Regions from separate parts of the Vibrio lentus genome, predicted to be linked through region 2. Evidence: predicted binding sites of a transcription regulator. Region 2 holds the regulator's gene; each other region holds the start of a gene.
What was found. The regulator PurR, encoded in region 2, represses purine synthesis genes. The targets are predictions, from matches to a motif close to TNANGNAAACGTTTNCNTNA.

Region 1: QWZ07_RS18785 (NCS2 family permease) is a predicted target of PurR. The motif match lies at 1,800-1,819, and genes of this name have one in related genera.
Region 3: pckA (phosphoenolpyruvate carboxykinase (ATP)) is a predicted target of PurR. The motif match lies at 2,443-2,462, and genes of this name have one in related genera.

Annotation. Positions count from the first base shown of each region.
Region 1 covers NZ_JAUFQE010000002.1:2,331,105-2,335,395, forward strand. Annotated here, with positions in the region: gene gpt (xanthine phosphoribosyltransferase) at 1-405, opposite strand, end outside; gene QWZ07_RS18785 (NCS2 family permease) at 490-1,779, opposite strand; gene vcdP (small protein VcdP) at 2,302-2,388, opposite strand; gene QWZ07_RS18790 (aminoacyl-histidine dipeptidase) at 2,845-4,291, shown strand, end outside.
Region 2 covers NZ_JAUFQE010000002.1:1,799,569-1,803,859, forward strand. Annotated here, with positions in the region: gene torR (two-component system response regulator TorR) at 1-186, opposite strand, end outside; gene torD (molecular chaperone TorD) at 475-1,122, shown strand; gene purR (HTH-type transcriptional repressor PurR) at 1,440-2,444, shown strand; cyclic di-GMP riboswitch class I at 2,615-2,700, shown strand; gene QWZ07_RS16450 (TfoX/Sxy family DNA transformation protein) at 2,828-3,418, shown strand; gene QWZ07_RS16455 (TVP38/TMEM64 family protein) at 3,552-4,232, shown strand.
Region 3 covers NZ_JAUFQE010000002.1:3,158,427-3,162,717, forward strand. Annotated here, with positions in the region: gene QWZ07_RS22760 (AsmA family protein) at 1-490, opposite strand, end outside; gene pckA (phosphoenolpyruvate carboxykinase (ATP)) at 645-2,270, opposite strand; gene hslO (Hsp33 family molecular chaperone HslO) at 2,608-3,501, opposite strand; gene hslR (ribosome-associated heat shock protein Hsp15) at 3,520-3,906, opposite strand; gene gspC (type II secretion system protein GspC) at 4,224-4,291, shown strand, end outside.

The sequences.
Region 1 (4,291 bases), 530 kb from region 2:
AATCCATGTGTCTTGAGCGATATCAACGATGTATTCGTCTAACAAATCTGCGCCAGATGGTTTTGCACATACAGCGATAAGTTTCGCTTTAGGGTACATTTCGCGAAGCTTGCGTGCAGTGTCACCACTATCAACCAAGTCTTCAACGATTAGGAAACCTTCGCCGTCACCTTCAGGTGCTTTAACGACTGTCATATCACGTTGGTGATCGTGGTCGTAGCTAGAAATACAAATCGTATCTACGTGACGAATACCTAGTTCACGAGCCAAGATTGCACCAGGAACCAAACCACCACGGCTTACTGCCCAGATACCTTTCCACTGTTCTGCTGGCATTTGCTTTTCAGCTAGTTGACGGCAGTAAGTCTGCATGTTGTCCCAAGTGATAACGAATTTGTTGCTCATAGTATAAAACCTAATAATTTTGTCATGTTATTAGAGGCTATGCCTTACATAGCCTCTTCAGCGATTAAGCAGAAATCTAGACGATTAAGCGAAAATGTATTTAAGAATAAAGATAACCGACATTACCCACACAGCAGGTGAAACGTCGCGACCTTTACCACTTAGCAGCTTAATTGCAGCGTAAGCGATGAAACCTAGTGAGATACCCTCAGCGATAGAGTACGTCAGCGGCATAAGCAGACATGTTACCACGACTGGTGCAGCTTCCGTAAGATCACGCCAATCAATGCCAACTAGGCCAGACATCATCAAAATTGCTACATAGAAAAGTGCACCTGATGTTGCGTAAGCCGGAATCATACCTGCAAGTGGCGAGAAGAAAAGAGCCAGTAGGAATAAGATGCCAACTACAACCGCAGTTAGACCGGTACGACCGCCTTCAGCAACACCCGCAACACTCTCAACGTAAGATGTCGTATTTGATGTACCTAGCAATGCACCAATAGATGTCGCTGTAGAGTCAGCAAGCAGTGCTTTGTTCAAGCGCGGTAGTTTGCCGTCTTCTTTGATTAGGTTTGCTTTCGTTGCAACACCAACCAGAGTACCCGCGGTATCGAACAAATCGACGAACAAGAATGCGAATACGACTGAAATCATACCAATTTCAAATACAGCAGAGAAATCAAGCTGCATGAATGTCGGAGCTAGGCTTGGTGGAGTAGACATGATGCCGCCGTACTGAACGTCACCAATTGCAATGCCGATAGCCGTGATTGCTAGAATCGCAATCATTACCGCACCCTTCACACCACGGTGAACAAGAGCAATAGTCAGGAAGAAACCAAGCGCACCTAACATTGGCGCAATCGCAGTGATATCGCCAAGTGAAACCTTAGTCGCTGGGTTAGAAACAACGATGCCTGCATTGCTAAGCGCGATAAACGCAAGGAAAAGGCCGATACCCGCAGAGATACCAACACGCAGAGACATAGGGATCGAGTTGATAATCCATTCACGAATCTTAAAGATACTTAAGAAGATGAAGATTACGCCTGATACGAAAACCGCTGCCAAAGCAACTTGCCACGTATAACCCATACCCATTACAACAGCGTAGGTAAAGAATGCGTTCAAACCCATGCCTGGAGCTTGCGCGATTGGGTAGTTAGCAACAAAACCCATGATGAAACAGCCAATAGCGGCTGCTAAACAGGTTGCTACAAATACAGCGCCATGGTCCATACCAGCATCAGCTAGAATCATTGGGTTTACAAAAATGATGTAAGCCATTGTTAGGAAGGTTGTTAGACCTGCGATGATTTCAGTGCGCACATTGGTGCCATTTTCACTGAGTTTGAATAGCTTTTCGAACATTATCGAATCCTATAAGGGTAAAAAGTAAACGGTTGCGTAATCGATTGGCTGTGGATTATAAAGTTATCAAATAACAAATTCCAGATAGAATTAAGGCTCTAATCGATATTTATCAGAATGCCGTATGAAACAAAGCGATTAAAAACGAAGACCACAAAGAAAAATAACGATTAAAAACAATAAATTAAGCAAAATAAATACGATGAGATTACTTGGCTACTTTTTAAACCATCAGTTATTTTCATTGAGAAGTTAGCCATCCAATTCTCAATTTAAACCCACAAGAGATGTGTATTTTTCAACAGGATCAGTAATAAGGCGCAAATTGATATTTTAGCGTTTAAAAAACAACCGCTGAGAATGGTAAAAAAAGTGGTGAATTGACGCGGTAGGAAAAAAGTAGCAGGCAAAAAAAACGCCACTCAATACTGAGTGGCGGTAGAATCTGTCAACCAAAAGGGTTGTAAAAGAATTCCAATATATAGGGGTGAACAAAACTGTTCGAGTTACATGCTTGTGGTATTAGTAACCAAAGCTTGTAGGGTATGCAAAGTTGCTAGTGTAAACAGAGCTGTTAAGCCAGAACATTGCAGATGGTAAACCTTTCATAACTATCACCTTAATAAATCAATAAAAAACGAATTTGATTTCTCGGTTCCTTGGAGGCGATAAAACGGACTCATCCTTTGAGCATTTACTCTTCACTTCAGAAGTTGGTTATTAATATACCCGAAAGAAAAAAGATTACAAGTATTTTTTGCTATACGTCACACTTTTGGCTAATTATGGTTATTTAAGAAACTTTATTTTGTAATTAAATTACAGAATAGACTTAAACAAACGTTTGCTTACGCCATTTATAAGCATCAAAGCGCTTAATCATGATCAGATAGACAAGATCGCTTTCAAAATTTGAGCTATTTGAGGTTTAGAACCGCTACTCGTCAAAACGCTCAAGTGGTATGCTGTTGCCATCAAAACAGACCCATATTTTAGATTTTTATTCTAAGGTTTTACCTATAGAAATCCTAAATATATGGTTACCAAATAAAAAAGGAGTCATCCGTGTCTGAATTCCATTCTGAGATCAGTAAATTATCCCCTGCCCCTATTTGGCAGTTCTTCGATAAGATTTGCTCAATCCCACATCCTTCTAAGCATGAGGAAGAGCTAGCTCAATACATTATTGCTTGGGCAACAGAGCAAGGTTTAAATGTACGTCGCGACCCAACGGGTAACGTATTCATTACTAAACCTGCAACGCCAGGCATGGAAAACAAAAAAGGTGTTGTGCTACAAGCGCACATCGATATGGTTCCACAAAAGAACGAAGACACGGTTCACGACTTCGCTAAAGATCCTATCCAGCCATATATTGATGGTGAGTGGGTTACAGCAAAAGGCACAACGCTGGGTGCTGATAACGGTATGGGTATGGCTTCTTGTCTTGCTGTACTGGCATCAAACGAAATCAAACATGGCCCTATCGAAGTTCTACTAACAGTAGATGAAGAAGCAGGCATGACTGGTGCTTTCGGTCTTGAAGCAGGTTGGTTAGAAGGTGATATCCTTCTTAACACCGATTCAGAGCAAGAAGGCGAAGTGTACATGGGTTGTGCTGGTGGCATCGACGGCGCAATGACATTTGAAATTGCACGTAACGCAATCCCAGCAGATTTCGTAACACGTAAGCTAACGCTAAAAGGCCTAAAAGGCGGTCACTCTGGTTGTGACATCCATACTGGTCGTGCAAACGCGAACAAACTGCTTGCTCGCTTCCTTGCGGGTCACGCAAAAGAGCTAGACCTTCGCATCGTAGAATTCAAAGGTGGTAGCCTTCGTAACGCTATTCCTCGTGAAGGCTTCGTAACGGTTGCTGTTCCAGCAGCAAACCAAGAGAAACTGGCTTCGCTATACAACTACTACACAGAGCTGCTTTCAACAGAGTTAGGTAAAGTAGAAGACAGCATCGTGACTTTCAATGAAGAAGCTTCTGTAGAAATGGGCGCACTTGCGTCAGCAGACCAAGCTCGCTTTATCGCGGCACTTAACGCATGTCCAAACGGCGTGATTCGTATGAGTGACGAGATTGAAGGTGTTGTTGAAACGTCTCTAAACGTAGGTGTTATCACAACAGAAGAGAACTCAATCACAGTGCTTTGCCTGATCCGTTCTCTTATCGATTCAGGTCGTAGCCAAGTAGAAAGCATGCTTCACTCTGTTGCTGAACTAGCAGGCGCTAACATCGCATTCTCTGGTGCTTACCCAGGTTGGAAACCAGACGCAGACTCAGAAATCATGCATATCTTCCGCGACATGTACGAAGGTATCTACGGTCACAAGCCAAACATCATGGTTATCCATGCTGGCCTTGAATGTGGTCTATTCAAAGAACCTTACCCGAACATGGATATGGTTTCTTTCGGCCCAACCATCAAGTTCCCTCACTCTCCAGATGAGAAAGTGAAGATCGACACGGTTGAGCTATTCTGGAACCAAATGGTTGCTTTAC
Region 2 (4,291 bases):
CAATCCATCTTCGCCTGGTAAGTTGATGTCTAGCATAATGAGATCAACGTTGTTTTCTTCCAACACGTTTCTCATCTGAGCGCCGCTTTCCGCTTCGCTCACTGTGTAACCTTCGTTCTGGAAATATCCAACCAGCTTACTTCGGGTTACCACATCATCTTCTACGACTAATACGTGATAGCTCATCTACACCACTTTTCTTATTTAATAGTTTCAGTAACCATTCTATTCATAACTAGTAACAATTCTAGTGGTACAGCAGATAAAAGCGAGAAACATGAATCTTTTTTGATACAAGACAATCTAAAACCTTGCTATTTATCGTCCATCGCAATTCAATATAGGCATTACGACTAACGAGTCACTTTGCGTTTAGCAAATAACCTTGTTATTGAGCCTTGGTGTGCTTATACCCAAATGACTTCGCGATGCTTGGGTATATAAACATCACAAGACTAAATCAGGATCTATGAAATGAAAGATACGAAAGCATTCAACGAACAAAGAGCTGAAATCTACTGGTGGCTATCAAGCTTGTTCGCTAAAGAGCTCACACAAGAAGAACTCGACCACTACCACTCTGTTGAGATCCGTTCTTTCCTGACTGGTTTAGGCGAAAACGAAACACTCAAGCCTGCGATTGATAAACTGGTAGACGCATTGAACCGTCTACAAACACGTGAAGATGCCCAACTAGAACTGTCTGCTGACTTTTGCGATCTATTTTTAAAGACAGATAAACATGGTGCTCTACCTTACGCTTCAATGTATATCGGCGAAACAGGTCTATTAAACGATAAGCCAGCTAAAGACATGGAAGAGATCATGGCTAAGCACAACTTGGTGGTTAACCAAGATCTGAAAGAGCCAGCAGACCACATTGCTATCGAACTTGATTTCCTTGGCAATCTCATCATCCGTTCAAATGAAACTGAGCTTGAAGAAGAATTAGAAAAATCGTTCACTGTTCAACAGCAATTTATTGAACAACAACTCCTTACTTGGGTACCAAAGTTCAACGTTAAATGTTGTGAGATCGATTCATTCGGTTTCTATGCATCTGTGGCAACTCTTCTCGTGGCCTTCTGTAATTTGGACACTCAGTATTTAGCGGGTGAATAAGATACGCTGATGATTAAGTAAACAAATTCAATAGAATGTGACAATTCACCAAGATTTCTGGGTGAATTTTATTGCGAGTAATTTCTAGTCAGTCTAAAATTGTGACCGCAAACGATAAAATATGAAACATTCACGAAATGCTATGCTTATTTAAGTTCAGAGCATTTCGGTGTTAAGACAAGCCGCTCAATAGCGGTTTTTTGTTTTTTAGCACTTTAGTACCCCAAAGAGCCCTACAAATTTAAGCTCTTAGTTAGGTAGCTTAACGGCTACTTTATTCCGTACTTTGGGAAAGTAGCTTCTAATAGGATAAAACCATGGCCACTATAAAAGATGTCGCTCGCTTAGCAGGCGTATCAACTACCACCGTTTCTCACGTAATCAACAAGACACGTTTTGTTGCAGAAGCGACTCAAGAGAAAGTAAATAAAGCCGTAGACGAGTTAAACTACGCACCAAGTGCTGTTGCGCGTAGCTTGAAATGCAATTCAACACGTACTATCGGCATGTTAGTGACTCAATCAACAAACCTCTTCTTCTCTGAAGTGATCGATGGTGTTGAAAGCTACTGCTACCGTCAAGGTTACACTTTGATTCTGTGTAACACGGGTGGTATCTATGAGAAGCAACGTGACTACATACGAATGCTTGCAGAAAAACGTGTAGATGGCATCTTGGTTATGTGTTCCGACTTAACAGAAGAACTTCGTGGCATGTTAGATCGCCATGCTGATATCCCAAAAGTTGTCATGGACTGGGGCCCTGAAACCTCTCAGGCTGATAAGATCATCGATAACTCTGAAGAAGGCGGCTATCTAGCAACCAAGTACCTGCTAGAACGTGGTCACACAAAGATTGCTTGTTTAAGTGGCCACTTAGACAAAGCAGCATGTGTAGAACGCATCGCGGGTTACAAACGCGCACTCAATGAAGCGAAGGTCGCAACCGACGAAAAGCTCATCATTGAAGGTAACTTTGAGTGTGATACCGCTGTACTTGCGGCTGATAGAATTGCTCAGATGGAAGATCGCCCTACCGCTGTGTTCTGTTTTAACGACACTATGGCACTTGGCCTGATGAGTCGCCTGCAACAGCAAGGTATTCGTATTCCTGAAGATATTTCGGTTATCGGTTACGACAACATTGAACTTGCAGAATACTTCTCTCCACCATTGACGACGGTTCACCAACCTAAGCGTCGTGTTGGTAAAAATGCATTCGAAATTTTGTTAGAGCGCATTAAAGATAAAGATCATGAAAAACGTGTCTTCGAAATGCACCCAGAAATTGTTGAGCGAAGCACAGTTAAAACGTTAAATTAATTGATAAATCGAGTTTAATTTCATTAAGCGCACCTTTGAGTGCGCTTTTTTTATAAGCAGATAAAATAAACCCAGTTGCATAACACCAAGATCATTAATTGAAGCAATATCACATTTTGAAATATCAGGTGTGAGCCTCATTCAACAAAAACTTTATTCTATTCAGTCAGTCACGCACAGGGCAAACCACTCGAAAGAGTGAGACGCAAAGCTTCCGGCCTAAACCACTCGTTGGTATGGTAGCGGGGTTACCGATGGCAAAATGCGGTAATTACTAACAATTTAGTAATTTACGGCTTATTGACAATTTAATTGCAACATTTTGCTAATCTCTCGGACCTGCTTATTTGGTGGCGTAGTTCAAATACACCGAGATAGATAACATGGATAAACCGATACTAAAGGACTCAATGAAATTATTTGAGCCCCTAGGAAAAATAAAATCACGCTCAATGTTTGGTGGATTCGGGCTTTTTGCTGATGACACTATGTTTGCTCTGGTTGTTAACGACCAGCTGCACATAAGAGCGGACAAAGACACAACAAAGCAATTCGAGCAACAAGGGTTTCGACCATACGTCTACAAAAAACGTGGTTTCCCTGTCGTCACAAAGTATTTCGCATTGCCGGAAGGCTTGTGGCAAGACCAAGAGAAAATCTTGCAGCTTGCTACGACGTCTTTGGGGTTTGCTAAAGAAGAGAAAGCTGAGCAATCTTCTGCTAAGCCAACTCGATTAAAGGACCTCCCTAACCTTCGACTCGCTACCGAGCGTATGTTAAAAAAGGCTGGGATCGATTCTGTAGAATGTTTATATGAATCTGGCTCTGTAAACGCATTTAACGCCATCAAGGAATCACATGCTTCCTCTGTCAGCATTGAGCTGCTTTGGGCGCTAGAAGGTGCGATCAATGGTACTCATTGGTCTGTTATACCGCAGCAACGTCGTGAAGAGCTTATCAGTCGCGTCAATTAATATTGTCAGTTCAAACTATCTACATAACTAAGCCGCATTCTTGCGGCTTTTTTTATATCTGTTGAAAGTTAATCTATGCTTTGCCTGTCTATCTATACTAATGGTATGCATTGAAAAATTAGAGGAAGTATCAATGAGTAAGAAAATGATATTGGGTATCGTATTGGTCGTAACGATCGTCTTGTTAGGCGTCAATTTCGGCCAATACCTAACACTTGAGAATGCGAAAGCTCAACAAGCTGTTTTGAATGACTACATCGAGAGCAATTTTATTGCCGCTGCTGCAATTTACTTCGCCGCCTATGTCATGATCACGGCTTTCTCAATTCCTGGCGCTGCGGTTGTTACTCTGTTAGGCGCTGCCTTGTTTGGTTTCTGGAACAGTTTACTGCTGGTATCTTTTGCGAGTGCTATTGGTGCAACTCTCGCCTTCTTAAGTAGCCGCTACCTGTTACGTGACTGGATCCAAACCAAGTTTGGTGACAAGTTAGCAACGATTAACAAGGGCGTTGAAAAAGACGGGGCATTTTACTTATTCTCTCTGCGTCTGATTCCTGTCTTCCCATTTTTCCTTATCAACCTGTTAATGGGGTTAACCCCAATGTCGGTAACTCGTTACTACATCACAAGCCAAATAGGGATGTTGCCAGGTACTGCGGTTTTCTTGAATGCTGGTACTCAACTCGCAGAAATTGATTCACTTTCGGGTATCGTATCTCCTTCAGTACTATTGTCATTTGCCTTGTTGGGGGTATTCCCAATTATTGCTAAATGGTTGATGAGTAAGTTCCGCTCAGCACCTGTGGCTGACTAACGTGTATAGCGGAATAACGTATATAACTGACTAAAACCCAAAGCCGAATAAGGTTCTAT
Region 3 (4,291 bases), 1.4 Mb from region 2:
AGGGTAGTAGCGAGCTGCTGTCGTCCCATGTTGGATATGAGATCTGGAGGTCGATGCCTCGAGCATTAAACTCTGGCGTTGAAAAATCGAGATTGTTGATGGCCAGCTGGTGGAGTTTGATGTTTGGCTGGGTAAATAATTGCGTGAATGTCTCTAGATCGTCTGCTTCCAATTGCAGGCCACTGATCAACACAGATTCAAAGACCAGTTTGGCTTCTGCAATTGAGTTAGGGCTGAACCAAAGATCGATCTTGTCGATATATAGAGGTGCCTGCTTTTCGGGTTGGCTTTGGGTAACGCCCATTAAGGTGATGTGATAAGGCGCCTGATACTCAACATCTTCAATGAGCACAGGTTGTTCAATCGCATGTTTGATAAAAAAGTTAGCAACATCCGCACGGTATTGCGTCTGCAGGCTTAATAGCAACGCTGCGATAGTTGCAACGGCGATAGCCAACACAATGCCGAACACCATGAATACCTTTTTCATTCCCTGAAAGCCTTAAATTTCAATCGTCTTAAAACAGAGTGGAACAAAAAGGGTCAAGCATCAACAAAAAAGCCCCTCAAAAGAGGGGCTTGCTACAAAAATATCATTTTAAATTGGGCGTTCGCTTATGGCTAAGCCCGAGCAGATGGTTGGATTAGTCCAGTTGAGGACCAGCCGCAACCAGTGACTTACCTTCAGCGTTGTCAGTGTACTTATCAAAGTTGTTGATGAAGCGTTCTGCTAGATCTTTCGCTTTGCTTTCCCATTGTAGTGGGTCAGTGTACGTGTCGCGTGGGTCAAGAATCGCTGGGTCAACATCGTGCAACGCTAGCGGTACTTCTAGGTTAAACATAGGGATAACCTTAGTCTCAGCTTGGTCGATTGAGCCATCTAGGATAGCGTCGATGATGCCACGAGTATCTTGGATTGAGATACGTTTGCCTGTGCCATTCCAACCTGTGTTCACTAGGTAAGCTTCAGCGCCAGCCGCTTTCATACGCTTCACAAGTACTTCAGCGTACTGAGTTGGGTGAAGAGTTAGGAATGCCGCACCAAATGCCGCAGAGAACGTTGGTGTTGGTTCAGTAATACCACGCTCAGTGCCCGCTAGTTTCGCAGTGAAGCCAGATAGGAAGTGGTACTTCGTTTGCTCTGGAGTCAGTTTAGAAACGGGTGGTAGTACACCGAATGCATCAGCAGTTAGGAAGATAACCTTTTGAGCATGACCTGCTTTTGATACAGGCTTAACGATGTTGTCGATGTGGTGAATCGGGTAAGAAACACGAGTGTTCTCTGTTTTTGAACCGTCATCAAAATCGATAGAACCATCGCCACGAACCGTTACGTTTTCTAACAGTGCATCACGACGGATTGCATTGTAGATTTCAGGTTCTGCTTCTTTAGATAGACGAATGGTCTTCGCGTAACAACCGCCTTCAAAGTTGAAGATGCCATCGTCATCCCAACCGTGCTCATCATCACCGATTAGCTCACGCTTAGGATCCGTTGATAGGGTTGTTTTACCTGTGCCCGATAGACCGAAGAAAATCGCTACATCGCCTTCTTCACCGACGTTAGCACTACAGTGCATTGAAGCAATGCCTTGAAGAGGAAGTAGGTAGTTCATCATTGCGAACATGCCTTTCTTCATCTCACCGCCGTACCAAGTACCACCGATGATTTGAACGCGTTCTGTTAGGTTGAAAGCAACGAAGTTTTCAGAGTTTAGACCCTGCTTTTCCCAGTTAGGGTTAGTTGTTTTAGCACCGTTCATTACCACGAAATCAGGTTCGAACGTTGCTAGCTCTTCGTCTGTTGGACGAATGAACATGTTCTTAACGAAGTGCGCTTGCCACGCTACTTCAGTGATAATACGTACACTTAAGCGCGTATCAGGGTTAGCACCACAGTAACCGTCAATGACAAACAGGCGCTTGCCAGATAGCTGAGTTGTCACAAGCTCTTTAAGCTCATCCCATACTTCAGTTGTAATCGGTTTGTTGTCATTTTTGCCTTGATCTGACCACCACATGGTATCGCGCGTGGTGTCATCTTTAACAATGTACTTATCTTTTGGTGAGCGGCCAGTAAAGATACCAGTGTCAACCGCAACAGAGCCTAGTTCCGTTACTACGCCTTTTTCGTAGCCTTCCAAACCTGGCAGTGTCTCTTCAACGAATAACTGCTCGTAGCTAGGATTACGAAGAACTTCAGTAACGCCAGTCAGTCCGTGCTTAGTTAGATCAATTTGTGCAGCCTTAGTATGTTCCATAACGGTCATAGGTGCTCCTTGTAGGATATTTTGTAGGGATTTTGTATTAATTTTTTATTGTTATCTGCTCACCATGCTAGCAACGAGACTCTGGGGAAACAGGGATACAGCTCAAAAAGTATCCATATTAATCTTGGGGTTTTAAGCGTCTCGTCACATATTGGCCTAACTAGTCTATCCTGTACGCAAACCTTTGCGCTAGGGGCGAGAACATTATTAATTGATTAAAATTAAGCGGTGATTTTATTACGAGATGTTACGGGCTTTGCGCTATTTTGATCACAAAAAAGGCCAGCTGAGTGCTGACCTTTGTAGGGTAAATTACGTGTTTTTGGTACGCTGTAAATTAATGAACCGTATTGTCGCCTTTATCTGCTGCTTCTGCGTACAGTGCGTCAACGTCGTTCTTGTCAAACGAGTAGTTTGTGCCACAGTAATCGCAGTGAAGAGCCACACTTCCTTCAGTGCTGATGATGTCGTAGATCTCTTCTTGAGCAACAGTAATGATAGCCGCACCACTACGTTGACGAGAACAACCACAGAAGAACTCAACCGGTTGTGGGGTAAATACCTGAACCTTCTCTTGGTTGTATAGACGGTACAACAGGTCGTTCGCTTCTAGAGAGAACAACTCTTCATTTTTTACAGTGTCAGTTAACTGCTCTAGGTGTTCGAAGTCATCTGGCGTACCAGTACCGTCAGGCATAACCTGCAGAAGCATACCAGCAGCGTGTGCTTTGCCTTCATGTTCACCCGTGCGCAGCCATAGACGAGTCTTTAGCTGTTCAGAGTTTGCGAAGTAACCTTCAAGTACTTCAGCAAGCGTGTCACCTTCAAGACCAACGATGCCTTGGTAACGCTCACCTTTTTTAGGATCGATAGTGATCACTAGGTGGCCTTTACCTATCAGGTCGTGTAGGCCTGCGTCGTCAGCAATATCACCGTCAAAGCGAGCAACACCACGGATCTTCTGATCGTTATCGCCATTAATAACAGCGAGAGATACTGGGCCATCACCTTGCAGTTGCATCGTGATAGAGCCTTCAAACTTTAGAGTCGCCGTTAGTAGCGTCGTTGAAACCAGTAGCTCACCCAACAGCTTTTGCACTGGCGCTGGGTATTCCTTGCTAGAAATAATCTGTTGGTACGCTTCGTCCATTTGTACCAATTCACCACGTACTGATAGGTCTTCAAATAGGTAGCGATTTAAAACATTACTTGTAGACATTGGGTCTGCCATTTGGCTATTCCTTCTAGCTTATTGAGTCTTGAACTTGATGATGTCACGACGTTGCTTTTTGTCTGGGCGACGTTCTGGTGCTGGGCTATGAGCATTAAGTTTGCGCTGTTGTGCAAACTCTTCTCTTTTTGCCAAGCTTTCGGTGGTTTCTTCATAGAGTGTCTGAGCGACTGGCGCCCCGCCACGGTGTGCGGATATTTTCTCTATGGTGACCGTCTTTTCTTCATTACCTTGGCGCAGAGTAATTACTGCACCAAGTTCTACGATTTTGCTAGGTTTGCTGCGCTGACCATTATAGTGGACTTTGCCACCATCGACCATGTTGCGAGCAATTGAACGAGTCTTATAAAAGCGTGCTGCCCACAACCATTTATCGAGTCTGACAGCTTCATTAGTCGTTTTCATATAGGACAGTGCCTTTTCAGTTAGAAATGAATGCGGTTTAACTGTTAATCACAGTATGCAACTTATTTTATTTGATGACGCTTATCACATTTAGTAGAAGCTTATGTGGAGGCGACTGGCTTTTTTTTCAAGGAAGATTACAAAATAGCTCAGGTAATGCCGATTTATAGATTTGCTATGATATAGTTCAGGATCTTATGCTTTTAATAAGCTGGAACAGAATTTATGAACAAAAAAGCTGATAGTTTAGTAGGTTACAGCTTTATTCGTTATAGAAAGGGTTAGGGAACGTGAACTTTTTAGAGCTCAAACTTCGCATGGATAACTCTCCGGTGCTGAGCCGATTTTTAGAGAATGGATTTTTACTCCAGCAGAAACTGAGCCT